2 regions of the Photobacterium kagoshimensis genome follow, and region 2 is predicted to be linked to the other one. Evidence: predicted binding sites of a transcription regulator. Region 2 holds the regulator's gene; the other holds the start of a gene.

Region 1 (8,275 bases), on a different contig from region 2:
TTAAAATCAATGATAACTGCGTTATAGATTTTGTAGATAGAACAACTAGCTATCTGCAATCTACGCCTTGTTTTCAGTGCTTTTTCCTGCGCAATCACCTGAACATTTACTTACCCAGATTGGTATTAGCTATTAGAGAGACTACTCCGCATTCGGTATGAGAAAAACCATTATTTGGAAGATTTAGTTATATTTTGAAGATAGTCATGCACTCGTTTATACGAGTGCATGGAAGCAGAAAATGAGTTGGGGCTATTGGTGGTTTTTTGAAACGACCGATTGGATTTCACCGTTGGCCACTTTGGTCGTGATGGTATCACCATGACTTACTTGGTCAGTATCACGGATCACCTTGCCTTTACTGTCGCGGGTAATTGAATAACCACGGCCAAGCGTCGCAAGTGGGCTGACTGTTTCCAGTTTTTCCGCTGCCATTGCAAGCTGATGGCGTGCGGTGAGTAAGCGTCTATCCATGGCATCATGTAAGCGGCTCTCAACACGTTCTAAACGGTTTGCTTGTTGTTTTAGCGTTTGCACGGGTGAGTGCAGAGCCAGCTTGTGCTCGTTGCGGTTAAGGTGTTGGCGATGTTGAACAATATAGTTGTTCATCGCGCGTTCTAAACGGCTGCTGACATCATCAAGTCGCTGACTTTGTTGGTTTAACCTCAGCTGTGGGTGTTGACGCTCTAATCTGTGTTGCAACTGGGTTAAGTGACGACGACGATCAGACAAATACTGACGAACGCTGTGGGTCAGTTGCTGGGTTTTTTGACTAATTTTTTGCGTTTGGTGGCTGTTATCACGGCTTACCAATTCTGCTGCGGCTGAAGGTGTTGGCGCGCGCATATCAGCGACGAAATCGGCAATCGTTACATCCACTTCGTGGCCAACCGCACTGATAATCGGGATCTGGCTGGCGGCAATCGTACGGGCAACGATTTCTTCGTTAAATGCCCACAGATCTTCAAGCGAACCACCGCCACGACCGACAATCAATACATCACATTCTTGGCGTGCGTTGGCGCGGCCAATGGCTTGGGCAATTGAAATAGCAGAACCTTCGCCCTGTACCATGGTTGGGTAAATCACTACTGGTAGGCTAGGGTCGCGACGCTGTAAAACGTTCAAAATATCGTGCAGCGCAGCCCCTGTTTTTGAGGTGATGATACCGACACGTTTAGGTTGCTCTGGCAGCGGTTTTTTCAGTGACTGAGCAAACAAGCCTTCAGCCGCCAAATTCATTTTAAGTTGTTCAAATTGCTGCTGTAAGCGACCATCACCTTCCGGCTGCATGCTTTCGATGATCAGCTGATAATCACCACGAGGCTCGTACAGTGATAAGCGTGCTTTGACCAAGACTTGCGTGCCATTGGCTGGCTTAAAGGTTACCCGACGGTTGTTGCCACGAAACATGGCACACTTTACTTGGGCACGTGAATCTTTGAGCGTGAAATACCAATGCCCTGAGACTGGCATGGATAAGTTCGACAGTTCACCCACAAGCCAGACAATGCCCATTTCATTTTCGAGCAATAAGCGAACTTCTGCGTTGAGGCTTGAAACAGTAAAGATACGATCGTTGGATTGAGTTTGAGCGAATAGAGTCACGAGGTGAGGCACCTGTTATCGAAGGCTAGGTAATGTGCGGAAAGAGTAAAAAACATACAGGCAGATCTATAGACAGATCTTGGCCTTACATGCGAGACCGCAGCACCGGAAACTTAACCGAAATATATTACGTATCAAGCAAAAAGAGTCAATAAAAAAATATAATTTTTTTGTAGCCAAACGATTGCATCATACGTATAATTCGTTCGCAATATTTTATCCTCCTTTAAACCTTAACTCGGTGTGAGATATTGCAATGTTACGTATCAAACAAGAAGCTTTAACTTTTGATGATGTTCTGCTGGTTCCAGCACACTCTACGGTTCTCCCTAACACTGCCGATCTGCGCACCCAACTAACGAAAAAGATTTCGCTAAACGTTCCAATGGTTTCTGCTGCAATGGACACAGTTACCGAGGGCCGCTTTGCTATCGCGTTAGCTCAAGAAGGTGGTATTGGCTTCATTCACAAAAACATGTCTATCGAACAACAAGCTAACCAAGTTCGTATGGTTAAGAAGTTCGAAGCGGGTGTTGTGTCTGAACCTGTGACAGTAAAACCATCAGCAACGATTGCTGATGTTAAAGACCTTACCATTGAAAATGGCTTTGCTGGTTACCCAGTAGTGACTGATAACAACGAACTTGTTGGTATCATCACAGGTCGTGACGTTCGTTTTGTTACCGACCTTTCAATGAAAGTTGAAGACGTGATGACGCCAAAAACAAAATTGGCGGCAGCAAAAGAAGGCGCTTCTCGTGAAGAAGTTGAAGCTATCATGCAAGAGCACCGTGTAGAAAAAGTGCTACTGGTAAATGATGACTTCCAACTGAAAGGCATGATCACCGCAAAAGATTTCCAAAAAGCAGAACGTAAACCTAATGCATGTAAAGACGAACGTGGTCGTCTACGTGTAGGTGCGGCGGTTGGTGCTGGTGCTGGTAACGAAGAGCGTGTTAAAGCGCTAGTTGAAGCTGGTGTTGATGTGCTACTTATCGATTCTTCTCACGGCCACTCTGAAGGCGTGCTACAACGTATTCGTGAAACCCGTGCAGCATTCCCTGAACTACAAATTGTTGGTGGTAACGTTGCAACGGCTGAAGGTGCACGTGCACTTATCGAAGCGGGCGTTGATGCAGTTAAAGTGGGTATCGGCCCTGGTTCAATTTGTACGACTCGTATCGTAACAGGCGTGGGTGTTCCTCAACTTACCGCTATTTCTAATGCTGCAGACGCAGCAGCAGAATTTGGTGTACCAGTTATTGCCGATGGCGGTATCCGCTTCTCTGGTGACATGTGTAAAGCGATTGTGGCTGGCGCATCGTGTGTAATGGTGGGCTCTATGTTCGCTGGTACTGAAGAAGCACCGGGTGAAGTTGAGCTTTACCAAGGCCGTGCATACAAATCTTACCGTGGCATGGGCTCCTTAGGCGCGATGTCTCAAGGTTCTTCTGACCGTTACTTCCAAACCGATAACGCAGCAGACAAATTAGTGCCAGAAGGCATTGAAGGTCGCGTTGCTTACAAAGGTCACATCAAAGAAATCGTTCATCAACAGATGGGTGGCTTGCGTTCAAGCATGGGCCTAACCGGTTCAGCAACGATTGAAGATCTACGTACTAAAGCTGAGTTTGTTCGTATCTCTGGTGCGGGTATTAAAGAGTCACACGTTCATGATGTGACCATTACAAAAGAAGCACCAAACTACCGTCTAGGTTAATTTGACCTAACGTGTATTGATTAGGCGAAAACGTTTGCCTAATGATGAAACTTCTATAAGATCGGGGGCGCTTTAAAGCCCCCCACTATTATTCAATTATTTTTGAGACTTCTCGATAATGACTACATCTACAAATATTCATGACCAGCGCATCCTTATTTTGGATTTTGGTTCTCAATATACTCAGCTAATTGCTCGTCGTATTCGTGAAATCGGTGTTTACTGTGAGTTATGGAGCTGGGATGTCGATGAAGCCGACATTCGTGACTTCAACCCGAACGGCATTATTCTTTCTGGTGGCCCAGAAAGTGTTACGGAAGCGGGTTCTCCACGTGCACCACAGTACGTATTTGAAGCTGGCGTACCTGTATTTGGTGTATGTTACGGCATGCAAACCATGTCAGAGCAGCTTGGCGGTAAAGTAGCTGGCTCAAATGAGCGTGAATTTGGCTACGCACAAGTTAAAGTTGTTGAGCCAACAGGTTTATTCAAAAATATTGAAGATGCTATCGCAGAAGACGGTGCACCATTACTTGACGTATGGATGAGCCACGGCGATAAAGTTGTTGAAATTCCATCTGATTTCGTAAAAGTAGCCGAGACAGAAACTTGTCCGTTTGCTGCAATGGCGAATGAAGAAAAACGTTTTTACGGTGTACAGTTCCACCCAGAAGTAACACACACGCGCCAAGGCATGCGTATGATCGAGAACTTTGTTCTTGAAGTGTGTGGCTGTGAGAAACTGTGGACCTCTGCCAACATCATTGAAGATGCAGTTGCAAACATAAAGGCACAAGTGGGTGACGACGAAGTTATCCTTGGCCTATCTGGCGGTGTGGATTCATCGGTTGTAGCTATGCTTATTCACCGTGCGATTGGTGACAAGCTAACATGTGTATTTGTTGATAACGGTTTACTTCGTTTAAACGAAGGTGAGCAGGTTATGGACATGTTCGGCGACCACTTCGGTCTGAACATTGTGCACGTTAAAGCGGAAGACCGTTTCCTTTCTGCATTAGCTGGTGAGAACGATCCTGAAGCTAAGCGTAAGATCATCGGTCACGTATTTATCGATGTATTCGATGAAGAATCGAAGAAGCTGAAAAATGCAAAATGGTTAGCGCAAGGTACAATTTACCCTGATGTTATCGAATCGGCAGCATCGAAGAACGGTAAAGCACACGTTATTAAATCTCACCACAATGTGGGTGGCCTTCCTGATGATATGGAAATGGGTCTTGTAGAGCCGTTGCGTGAGCTATTCAAAGATGAAGTACGTAAGATTGGCCTAGAGCTTGGCCTGCCTTACAACATGCTTTACCGTCACCCGTTCCCTGGGCCTGGTCTTGGTGTACGTGTTCTTGGTGAAATCAAGAAAGAGTACTGTGACTTACTTCGCCGTGCCGATGCCATCTTTATTGAAGAACTGCACAAAGCGGATCTTTACAATAAAGTATCGCAAGCATTTACGGTTTTCCTACCAGTACGCTCAGTTGGCGTTATGGGTGATGGTCGTAAATACGATTGGGTTGTCTCGCTACGTGCGGTAGAAACCATCGACTTTATGACAGCGCATTGGGCACACCTTCCATACGACTTTCTGGGTAAGGTTTCTAACCGTATCATCAACGAAGTGGATGGCATCTCACGTGTTGTTTACGATATTTCTGGTAAACCACCAGCAACGATCGAGTGGGAATAATACCTGCTAGGTATCGCTAATTTGCACGATTAAAAAGACACCTTCGGGTGTCTTTTTTTCGTTTAGAAGGATGGCTAAGGAGAGGCTTGTTGGCTAAGACGGCTCAATCAAGTTATCAGTTTGAGTGGATTTGGTGCTTTATTTGTTAGGGGAATGTTTTCTGTTAATCTCTATTTACAATATTAATAAGTACAACTTGTCTGTTCCTTGGTCTAACGCGCTTTTTTAGGCGGCATTTACATTACAATTTCTTGAAATTTTTCTCCTAGTTTGAGAAAAACGATGACCAACGGGCGTATAAGAAGTACAGCAAAATAATTCGCCGCAAACCAACACTACACATCCATGGAGTTCCCATGAGTAATCAAGCAGTAAAAACAGCACCGGAAGCGTCATCTGGTGGTATGAATAAGTTCTTAAACTTTATCGAACGAGCAGGAAACAAGATCCCAGATCCTGCATTGTTATTCTTCTGGGGACTACTGATTGTATGGGCATTATCAGCATTGCTATCGCAAGTTGATTTCGGCTTTATTCATCCAGTAACGGGACAAGCCGTTGAAGTGAAAAACCTGCTAACAGGTGAGTCTTTCGCAAGCTTCTTAGCGAACATGGTGAAAAACTTCACTGGTTTTGCACCACTAGGTATTGTACTGGTTGCTATGTTGGGTGTGGGTGTTGCTGAAGCGTCTGGCTTTATTAATACCGGCCTGAAGAAGATGCTTAACTTCACGCCAGCAAAACTACTGACACCGATGCTGATTTTGGTGGCGATTGTCTCGCACACAGCAGCAGATGCAGGCTACGTACTGGTTATTCCACTGGGCGGTATTATCTTCCACGCCGCAGGCCGTCACCCTCTTGCGGGTATTGCAGCCGCTTTTGCTGGTGTCTCTGGTGGTTTCTCTGCCAACTTTATTCCTTCAGGTATCGATCCACTTCTTGCTGGCTTTACGCAATCAGCAGCACAAATTTTAGATCCTGAATACATTGTTAACCCTCTGTCTAACTTAATGTTCACTGGCCTATCGTCAATCCTAGTGATTGCTATTGGTTGGTATGTAACAGAGAAGATCATCGAGCCACGCCTTGCGAATACGCCGATTGATGAAGATGCTGAAGAAGCTCCGGATATGGGGTCGTTCACTGAGATCGAAAGTAAAGCTTTCTCACGTGCTGGCTGGGCAATGATTGCAGGTATTGTGGTACTGGTTGCTTCAGTATTCCCTGAAACATCACCGCTTCGCTCACCTGATGGTGAAATCACTGCGTTCTCTGCACCTCTGATGCAGTCGATTGTACCGCTGATCTTTATCCTGTTTGTTATTCCAGGTGTGGTTTACGGTAAAGTGGCAGGCACATTTAAAGCTAGCGATGATGTGATTAAAGCAATGTCAGCGACCATGAGTAGCATGGGTAGCTTTATGGTAATGGCGTTCTTTATTGCTCAATTCCTTGTTGCTTTCACCCAATCTAACCTAGGTACGCTACTGGCGCTATCTGGTGCCGAATTGCTACATGCAATGAATTTACCGGGTCAGGTAACGATTGTTGGTATGATCCTGCTGACCGCATTCGTTAACTTGTTAGTCGGCTCTGCATCGGCGAAGTGGGCACTTATTGGTCCAATTCTGGTGCCTATGCTAATGGCTGTGGGCATTTCGCCTGAGCTGACTCAAGCGGCTTACCGTGTGGGTGATTCCGTTTCTAATATTATCTCACCGATGATGGTGTTCTTCCCGCTGGTAGTTGTTTACATGCAGCGTTACGTGAAAACATCGGGCATTGGTTCTCTGGCGTCTATGATGATGCCTTACTCAATTGCTATGCTGATTGGTTGGACTATCTTCCTACTAGCATACTGGGCATTGGGTATCCCTCTAGGTATTCAAGCGCCATACACATACACAATGTAATGCCTAATAGCTCTTAAGCTAGTTCATTATGCTAAAGCCTCGCAATTGCGAGGCTTTTTTATGGCTGAAATATAACTTCAGTACATTGTGTTGCAGCTATGTTTTATCGGACTTAAATAGTAAGCGGTTGCTTATGTAATAAGAGGGGGTTGCAGTTTATTGATAAGAATAAAGACTATAACCACATGATAAAAAAGCCGTTATGTTAATGTTTTGGGTCGAATTTATATCATATATCGATAATTGTAAAAAAACTGAAATTATATGCTAAAGATTTTAATGCTAATTGATTCTAATTAATTAGTGAAATGGTCTAATACCTAGTTGCGCTGTGGCGCGATTACCTTTTGAGACTTGCTGTTATGGATATTAAAGCTAAGAAAGCTCATTTAACCCTGTTTTACTCTATAAAGTGGCTTTGCTAGGGTGTTTTGCACAACATCATAGATAACTCGATCGATAAAATAGGAAGTACGATAATGAGTGAAGCGTTTAGCCCCCCTCCGAGGCAGTCGGGCCTGATTGGATTTATTGAACGTGCGGGCAAAAAGATCCCGGATCCAATTATTATTTTCATGTTTCTTTTTACTTTTTCCCTTTTCTTAACGGCGGCGATTGGCGGCCTGACCTTCCAAACGGTAGGCGCAGGCGGTGAAGCGGTCGATTACACCTTAAAGAACATGTTAGCTACGGATAATGTTCGCTGGATCTTTGATAATGCACTATTGAAAAACTGGTTATCATTCGGCCACGGTGTATTAGGTATTATCCTGATCGTGATGCTGGGTGTGGGTATTGCTGAGAACTCAGGTTTACTGACGGCGGTAATAAAAAAAGTTGGTTTAAGTATCAGCGACCGCTGGTTACCACTTTTGGTTGTTTTCCTTGGCATCATGAGTTCGATTGCAACCGATGCAGGTTACTTGGTACTTATTCCCCTTGCTGGTTTACTGTATGCCGGATTGGGTAAAAACCCATTAATTGGAATGGCGGCGGCGTTTGCTGGCGTATCGGCAGGTTTTAGCGCTAACTTGATCCCCGCGACACCAGTGGATGTGGTACTGGGTGCCAATGCACGTATCTTCGCTGAAGCACAGGGTGTACCTTTTGAGACAGCAAAAGGTGAAGAGCTTAACCCTGCGACCATGCACTACTTCTTCATTTTTGTATCGACTTTCTTGCTGGCAGGTTTAGGTGCGTGGGTAACCAAACGCTTTGTGGCACCACGTTTAGATAAAATGTCGTATGTGATCCCTGAAGACATGAACTTGGATGATTTCCAAGTGAGCGATAAAGAACAAAAAGGACTGCGCTGGGCGGGGCTCGGTC
Region 2 (8,275 bases):
TTCACGAGAAGCCCAGCGTAGGTATTGATTGATTTCTTGGCTACCACCCCAGGCATTAAAGTAGACTGTTTCGCCTTTAGCTTGCTCAAGCACTTGTTGCCAATCTTGATTGCTTGAAATTGAATTTGTCTCGGCGTAAGCCGCATTTGCTCCCACCGCCATGGTTAGCGCTGCAAGTAGTGTAGTCGCGCCTGAATACAGGCGCTTGAAAGTAGATGGTGAGCGGTGCATTACATATCCTTATTTTCTTTTAGCGGCTCGGCTGCTTGGTTTACAGCTGCCTGCTCTGCGACAGGTTGCTTTTTACCTTGGCGCATCCATGCATGGTATTTTTCAACCCATGTTAACAGCATTTTAGGGGCATTCGCCTGCTTCCATTGGCCAGCTGCGTATTTTGTGGCTTCGCTCATGGTTGGGTAGGGGTGAACTGTGCCTAAGATCTTGTTTAACCCTAAGTTATGACGCATTGCCAAGGTGAATTCGGCTAACATTTCACCAGCATTACTTCCAACGATAGTTGCCCCTAAGATGGTGTCTTTGCCTTTAGGGGTAATGACTTTGACAAAGCCGTAATCTTCCCCATCGGTAATTGCTCTGTCTAAATCATCAATACCGTAAGTGATGACTTGGTATTGAATACCTTGTGCTTTGGCTTCTTTTTCATTGATGCCAACCCGAGCGACTTCGGGTGAGGTATAGGTTGCTGCGGGAAGCACGGAGTAATCCGCTCTGAATTTTTTGAATTGACCAAATAAACCATTAACGGCGGCATACCACGCCTGATGTGCGGCTGCGTGTGTAAGCTGAAACGGGCCCGCAACATCACCAACGGCAAAAATATTGCGGTATTTGGTTTGCAGGTAGTCGTTTACTTCGACTGTACCGCGTTCACTCGTTGTGATGCCGAGTTCTTCTAAGCCAAAACCTTGCACGTTAGCTACTCGCCCTAGCGCAAGCATGACATAGTCAAAGTCTGTAGTAACAGTTTGTCCTTGATACTCAAGATAAGCACGTTGGATGCGAGAGCCGTCATCTTGCTCAATAGATTCAAAGCGTAAGGCTTTGTGGTTAAGTTTAATGTTTACACCATCACTTTGCAGTTTACTGTGCACTAATGCTGCGGCATCGGCGTCTTCACGGATCAGAAGTTGGTCTACCATTTCCACTAAGGTAACCTGACTGCCTAGGCGTTGGAAGCTCTGAGCAAGTTCACAGCCAATCGGGCCGCCACCGAGCACAAGGAGTTTCTTGGGCTGTTGTTTTAGCTGCCAAATAGTGTCTGAGGTCAGATAGTTCACATCTTGCAAACCTGGAATATTGGGGACAAGCGGACGAGCACCTGTGGCAATCACGATATTACGGGTGGTAATACGTTCGCCATTTACTTCAACTTCCCACGGCGACAAAATACGTGCTTCACCCGATATACAGTTCACACCTAACGACGAATAACGTTCAACTGAATCATGTGGCTCAATTTTGTCAATAACGGTATGTACTCGCGACATGACTTGCTCAAAATCGACGCTTACATCGCCAGTGCTAATACCAAACTCTTTTGCCCGAGTAATTTCAGACATGGCGTGTGCCGAACGGATAACGGCCTTAGAGGGGACACAGCCTGTATTTAAGCAATCCCCCCCCATCTTATGGCGTTCGATTAATGTCACTTTCGCTTTTACTGCAGCTGCAATATAGGCACTGACTAAGCCACCGGCGCCCGCACCAATGACGACCATGTTTTGGTCAAATTTTTCAGGTGGTGTCCAGTCAGCATACACGCGGCGCTGCTCGATAATACCCATAACAAATTTCGCGACCAGAGGGAAAATCCCCAATAGCGCGAGAGAAACAAGTACAGGGGCTGAGATGATGCCGCTGAGTGATTCTATTTCACCAAGTTGCGTACCTGCATTGATATAGACGGCAGTACCTGCCAGCATTCCCACTTGGCTTACCAAGTAAAATAGCTTGGTTGATAGCGGCGTTAAGCCCATTAATAGGTTCACCAAAAAGAAGGGGAACACAGGGATTAATCGCAGTGTGAATAAGTAAAAAGGACCATCTTTTTTGATGCCTGCGTTTATCGGTGCAAGGCGGTGACCAAATTTAGTTTGTACCCAGTCGCGAAGAATATAACGGCTGAATAAAAAGGCGAGTGTCGCGCCAATAGTACTGGCGAATGACACTAAAAGTAGACTCCACCAGAAACCAAATAATGCCGCGCCAAGTAAAGTCATAATTGCCGCGCCAGGTAAAGAAAGCGCCGTTACAACTATATAAATAGCAAAGTACACTACACTCGCAAAGAAGGGGCGTGCAGCTATCGTATCTTGCAGTGCTATTTGTTGTGCTTTAGCTTGATCCAATGTGAAGTACTGTCCTAAATCGAACAGGAACCAACTTCCAATAAGCGCGACAATGACGGCAATGAGCAGTAGTTTCTTTCTATCCATGAGACAACTCCTACGATTTACTCTGTGGTGACTCTTGCTGCTGGCTGGATGAAGCACCTTGTTCATCGACAGTAGCGCTATTGTTAAGCGCGGATGCGGTCGGCACAGAGCAAAAGCCTTGTGCTGGTACATCAAGCGCGGTATTAAATTTGGCTGATAGGTTTTGAAATGCGATCAGGGCGGTAAGCTCGACGAGGGCATCTTCGTCAAACCACTGCTGCAGTTCAGATAGCATGGTCTCAGTTACTTTCTGCCCTGTGATAGTCATGGCTTCAACATAATGCAGCACGGCAATTTCTTCTTTAGTAAATAAAGTGCTGTTTTGTTGCCATTGCGAAAGCGCTTTGATCTTTTCAACAGAATCGCAACGCTCTGCTAGGCGCATTCCATTGGCATCGACGCAAAATTCACAATCATTAAGTTGTGAAACGCGAACACAAATAAGAGAGCGAGTAACAGGTGATAGTGGTGAATGGCGACGGTCAAGGTAGCCAAAAAAAACAGCAACTAACCAGAAGAGTGGAGGTCTGCGTCCCCAGAGTAAAGAAGGGTTGAGTTCTGCGCCAAAATTACGCTTTTGTAGCCAAAGTAATGGGCGAACAAAGATTGAGTATTTATTTTTTTTTGCCAGGCGCACAGCGTCGTTTCCTTATGAACACATGATATAGCACCAATGCTATACCAAGGTAATAAAGGAGACCCAACGAAGGGCGCAAATATTTCAATTAATTAAAGAAAAATTGAAAACAACGCTCGGTTGCTTGTAATTTAAACAGTTTTTAATTTATGGCAACTTCGACAGCGCGACTGCGTTCTTGCTGTACAACGCGGTTGTCGGGTATTTCTGAAAACGCAATATAAGCAGATGCCAGAATAGGTAAACTGGCGAGTAGCAGCGTCTTGCCTATATGGTAATTGCGGTACCAATATTTACGCGCTCGAATTTTAAGTAATACTCCCCAGATGATCAGGATGATATTAAAGCCACCAACCAGAGTAAATATGTCGATGAGCGCATTAAAAGGAGCCAGTTGCTGTGAGACTAGTAGCATTGCGAAAGCGGGAGGGAGTAGGCTGATAATAACAAGGGCACGGAGTAGTGTAGGCCATTTGTTAAATTTATCTTTGAATATGTGGTCTGTTTGCCCAGGAAAAGGCTTTGAACAGAGCATACGAGCCTCTCTTTTTAGCAATCATTAAGACTGCGTATCGTTATGGTATAGGTGAACTGGTGACATATTATTGGCGTCACACTAAGTGCGATAGTGACCATAAGTAGTTAAAAACAAAAAAATGGCGGTGGAAAGCCCACTGACAGTGGTTATTTTACTTATTTAAGGCGGGATTAAAAGTTAACTGATGCTTTTGTGAACAGTATTTGTGAGAAGAGTCAATCTTTGACGTAATCCTGACATTCGGTAGGCTAGGGCTACAAAAAACGAGGCCTGAGCCTCGTTCTTATTGTGGTGACTGTGTTGTGTTTGCCCCGACTCCCTAAGGTAGCAAGCCTAGCAGTTCACCACGTCTCGTTTCACTGATCACAGACCAGTGTGTGCCACTGATTGCGCCTTCTAAAGCCCAAAGCAACTCGATGTTGAGATTATTATCATGTGTATCGAGCAATGCTTTATAAGCATCAATAGCGCCGACTTCAATCAGTTTATCGACAGTATCAATACCCACTTTTTTCAGCATACGTTCATTAGCGAGTCTTAAGTTTGGCAAATCTTTAATGCGAGATGGCCCAACTTTACTTTTTGTTTCTTTGTCGTTCTTCGCACCTTCTAGTGAGCCTTGTGCGTACTCGATAATCATCTCTGGGGTATCCCACCAGAGGTCAGGAATAGCAAAATGTTTAGTCACTACGGGAAATCCGCGTTTCTCATAAACATAAGGTGATAGATTAGCTTCTTTAAACACTTCAATGTTTTTTGCATTCGCGCGAAGGTGTAATTTATTTTTTACTACCAGTGCAAACATTGTTTCGCCTGCGAAAATGCCAAAACCGCCAAACATTGAGCGGGATTTAACACTGCCAAAACTATCGAATAATTTTAGAGTGTCTTTAAGTATTGGTTTATCCATGCGACTTCTCGGTGAAATAAATCTTGGGAGTCACCTAACATATAAGCGAGGAGTTTAGGTTAGCAAAGCACACTTAATGTATGTCAAAAGCATGTCAAACCCTAAAGCAGGTTTGCAGTAAATCCATCGGTAACCCCGCTACCTTGAATGTGTTAATTTTTATTAAATAACACTTTGTTAGGCCGGAAGCTTTGCGTCCTACTTTTTCAAGTAGTTTGCCCTGTTCGTGACGTAATAAGCATATCGTAAATAGCAGAAAAGCGTTTACTCTATGCTGGGGAAAATGTGATGTTGCTTCAATTATTACTGCTTTATGAAGAGAGAATATTCAGGGATTAAATAAATCATTGGGTAAATGAAGCAAACTTATTTCAAATCTAAAAGTAATTTTATTGTTACATATTAAATATTTATGTAAAAAAGGAGGGTTTAGCGTGGCGGGAATGAATAAAAAAAGCCGACGATATGGGGTCGTCGGCTATTCAATGTTTATGCGTAAAGCGAATAGTTAGTTAAGCTTATGAACCGATTTACGTACAACTAATTCAGGTGACATTTCAAAAACACGGTTTTCGTGCTTTTTATCTTTCACGCGTTCCATCAAGATTTCAATCGCTGTTTTACCTAAACGGCGTTTAGGCTGGTGGATTGTCGTTAACGGTGGCGAGAAGAAAGGTGCTAGCTCGATGTTATCGTAACCAATGATAGATATATCTTCAGGAACACGAACGCCATTCTGAACGAAAGTACTGATCATCGCCATGGCCATAATGTCGTTAAAACAGAAAATAGCCGTTGGACGTTCTTTCATCGCAATGAATTGCTCAGCGGCTTTCACGGCCGTTTCACACTCGAAGTCACCTTCGATAATCCAATCTTCATTAACGGTTAGGTTTGCTTCGTCCATCGCTTTTTGGAAGCCTTTTAAGCGCTCACGACAGGTTGATTTTTCATTGTGACCTGATAAACAGCCAATTTTAGTGTGGCCGTTTTCAATAAAGTGCTTGATTGCGATATAGCCACCAATGGCTGCGTTGTCTTGAATTTTATCCGTGTGTGGACTTTCAGGACCCCAATCCATCACAACCATAGGTAGGTCATTTTGACGTTCTAATAGGTCTAATAGACGTTGATCAAGGTCCGAACACATCACCATTAGGCCATCAACGCGTTTTTCGGCGAGCATGCGCAGGTAATCGCGTTGCTTAGATAGGTTACCTTCAGTGTTACACAGGATAAGTGTGTAGCCTTCTTTGTAGCAGTATTCTTCTACGCCATGTACAACCTCAGCAAAAAAGGGGTTGGTTGACTTGGTGACCAACATACCAATTGTGCGGGTAGTGTTACATTTTAGGCTGCGAGCAACAGCGCTTGGTGCATAGTTAAGTTCATCAACGGCTGCTAACACTTTTTTTTGTGTTGCTTCTGCTACGAAGCGTGTTTTATTAATCACGTGCGAGACTGTTGTTGTTGAAACTCCAGCCATACGTGCAACATCTTTAATCGTTGCCATAGTTATTCTTCTAATAATTGCAATAAAGAGGATCTTTTTAAGCTATACATAGCGCCAACTCTTTCATTTCGAGTGCTGTATGTCGCTAGAGACCTTGTATAAACGTTAAAAGCCGCTTCTCAGATGAGCGGCTTTTATGGATTTGGTAGCGTTACATTGTTAATCGCTTGCGTTCACATTTTACTGAGTGTAGCGCACAGTGCAACGTTTCTGTCTATCAAGATGGCAATACTTGATAAACATCAACAATAATAATGTAAATTGCGTAAAATTTGATGCATCAGTATGCATTTATTTGTGCATTGTAAGGATTACATAACGAGCGACTATAGAATAACTGGGTGTTGAAGTGTAGGGTGCTTGGTCATCGTGACAGGCCAGCCATAGATTCGCTCAATATTCTGAGAATCTAATGCATGCCAAGCATCGCCATCAGCCTGTATCTTTCCATTTTTTACAATAACTAAGCGGTCTGCATATTGTGCAGCAAGGTTTAGATCATGCAATACGACGATAACAGCTGCTCCTGCTTTAGCCATATGTTGTGCGAGTTGTAATGTTTTATGTTGATGCGCTAAATCAAGTGCTGATGTTGGTTCATCGAGCATCAAAATAGCATTTTCTTTCGCTTCGCTAAGCTGAGTAAGCACGCGGGCAAAATGAACCCGTTGTTTTTCGCCACCAGACAAAGAAGGGTACAGCCGATTTGAAAGGGCTGTCACTTCGGTTTTTTGCATCATAGTAGCAGCTGTTTTAGTCGCATCAGCACGCGTTAGATCAAGTGGTAATGCACCAAGCTCCGCAACTTCTTGAGCAGTAAACGCAAAGCTTAAACTACTATGCTGGGGCAAAACGGCTAAATACTTGGCAAGATCTTTTGCTGACCATTGATGGTGGGTTTTGCCATGAATCAGAATCTCACCGCCTGCCTCTAACTCGCCGCACAGCACTTTAAGTAGGGTACTTTTCCCTGCACCATTAGGACCAAGTAGTGCAGTGACTTCGCCATGTCGAATTTCTATATCGAACTCATCAAGCAAGATTTTACCGCCTAGCTCTAAATTTAATCCTTTCGCTGTGATTGCGATTTTATCTTGAGATTGAAATTTAGAACATGAAAAGCCTGCCATCATGATAGGCGTCCTTTTTGTTTAATCAGTAATATTATGAAGAAGGGCGCACCCAATAGAGCGGTAATAATTCCCACGGGTAGTTCTGCGGGAGCTGCAATAACACGTGCGATCATGTCGGCGACCAGTAAAATTAAAGCTCCCAATAGTGCTGAAAGTGGCAGCAGTGTTTTATGGTTAGGGCCTGCAAGCATACGGCCTAAGTGTGGAATGATTAGGCCGACAAATCCAATAACACCAGTGAGGGATACGCAGACACCAACGCCAGCCGCGCACAGTAAAATTAAGCTACGTTTGAGGGCTTGTACATTTACACCCATGTGTTTGGCTTCAGCTTCACCCAGCAAAAAAGCATTAAGTGCATTTGCTTGACGGTCAAAGATCCACATTAGAATGCCTAAGGTCGTAAATGCCAACGTAATCCCTGGCCATGTTGCACCCGCTAATGATCCCATGGTCCATAATGATAAGTCACGCAAGGCCTGATCATCGGCAAAATAGTTCATTAGACCTAAAGCCGCGCCTGATAAGGCTCCGATAGCTACACCGGCTAGCAGCATGATGGTCACGGATGTGCCATTTTTGTCTGTGCCAAGTGTATAAACCAGCCAAGTACTTACTGCGCCCCCAAGAAATGCCATGATAGGCACAGTGCCTAATGTTAATAGGATCGGGAAAGATGATGCTAAAGAGCCAAAAAGAACAATAGCCAGTGCAGCACCTAAACTTGCCCCACCTGATACGCCAATAATGCCAGGATCAGCCAGTGGATTTCGAAACAGCCCCTGCATAACGGCGCCACATAAAGCGAGAATGGCACCAATCGCAATACATAATAAGGTACGTGGCAGCCTTATTTGTTGGATCACAATCTGGATATGTGCGGGCAATTCACTTTGCCAAGGCGTAAAGGCTTTTAAGCTTTGACTGAGAGTTATAGCCATAGGGCCAACAATCACGGATGTTGCCACCGCAAGGAAGAGCAAGCTCAACCCAATAGGGAAAACAACTTTTAATGGAAGTCTTTGGATTTGCATAACGGACACGTAACGAATACTCGACGATTAAGGGTAGAAAACACGGTTTAAGCG

The links. Region 2 encodes PurR, which represses purine synthesis genes. Its sites were predicted from a motif close to TNANGNAAACGTTTNCNTNA; they were not measured.
Region 1: guaB (IMP dehydrogenase) is a predicted target of PurR. The motif match lies at 1,781-1,800, and genes of this name have one in related genera.

The regions. Positions count from the first base shown of each region.
Region 1 covers NZ_JAKJSO010000011.1:158,782-167,056, reverse strand. Annotated here, with positions in the region: gene xseA (exodeoxyribonuclease VII large subunit) at 253-1,608, opposite strand; gene guaB (IMP dehydrogenase) at 1,865-3,328, shown strand; gene guaA (glutamine-hydrolyzing GMP synthase) at 3,447-5,030, shown strand; gene L4C35_RS08505 (AbgT family transporter) at 5,387-6,946, shown strand; gene L4C35_RS08500 (AbgT family transporter) at 7,426-8,275, shown strand, end outside.
Region 2 covers NZ_JAKJSO010000018.1:44,176-52,450, reverse strand. Annotated here, with positions in the region: gene L4C35_RS17090 (ABC transporter substrate-binding protein) at 1-231, opposite strand, end outside; gene lpdA (dihydrolipoyl dehydrogenase) at 231-2,456, opposite strand; gene L4C35_RS17080 (carboxymuconolactone decarboxylase family protein) at 2,467-3,093, opposite strand; gene L4C35_RS17075 (hypothetical protein) at 3,236-3,628, opposite strand; gene L4C35_RS17070 (TfoX/Sxy family DNA transformation protein) at 3,951-4,541, opposite strand; cyclic di-GMP riboswitch class I at 4,667-4,771, opposite strand; gene purR (HTH-type transcriptional repressor PurR) at 5,050-6,054, opposite strand; gene L4C35_RS17060 (heme ABC transporter ATP-binding protein) at 6,381-7,184, opposite strand; gene L4C35_RS17055 (FecCD family ABC transporter permease) at 7,184-8,221, opposite strand; gene L4C35_RS17050 (heme/hemin ABC transporter substrate-binding protein) at 8,249-8,275, opposite strand, start outside.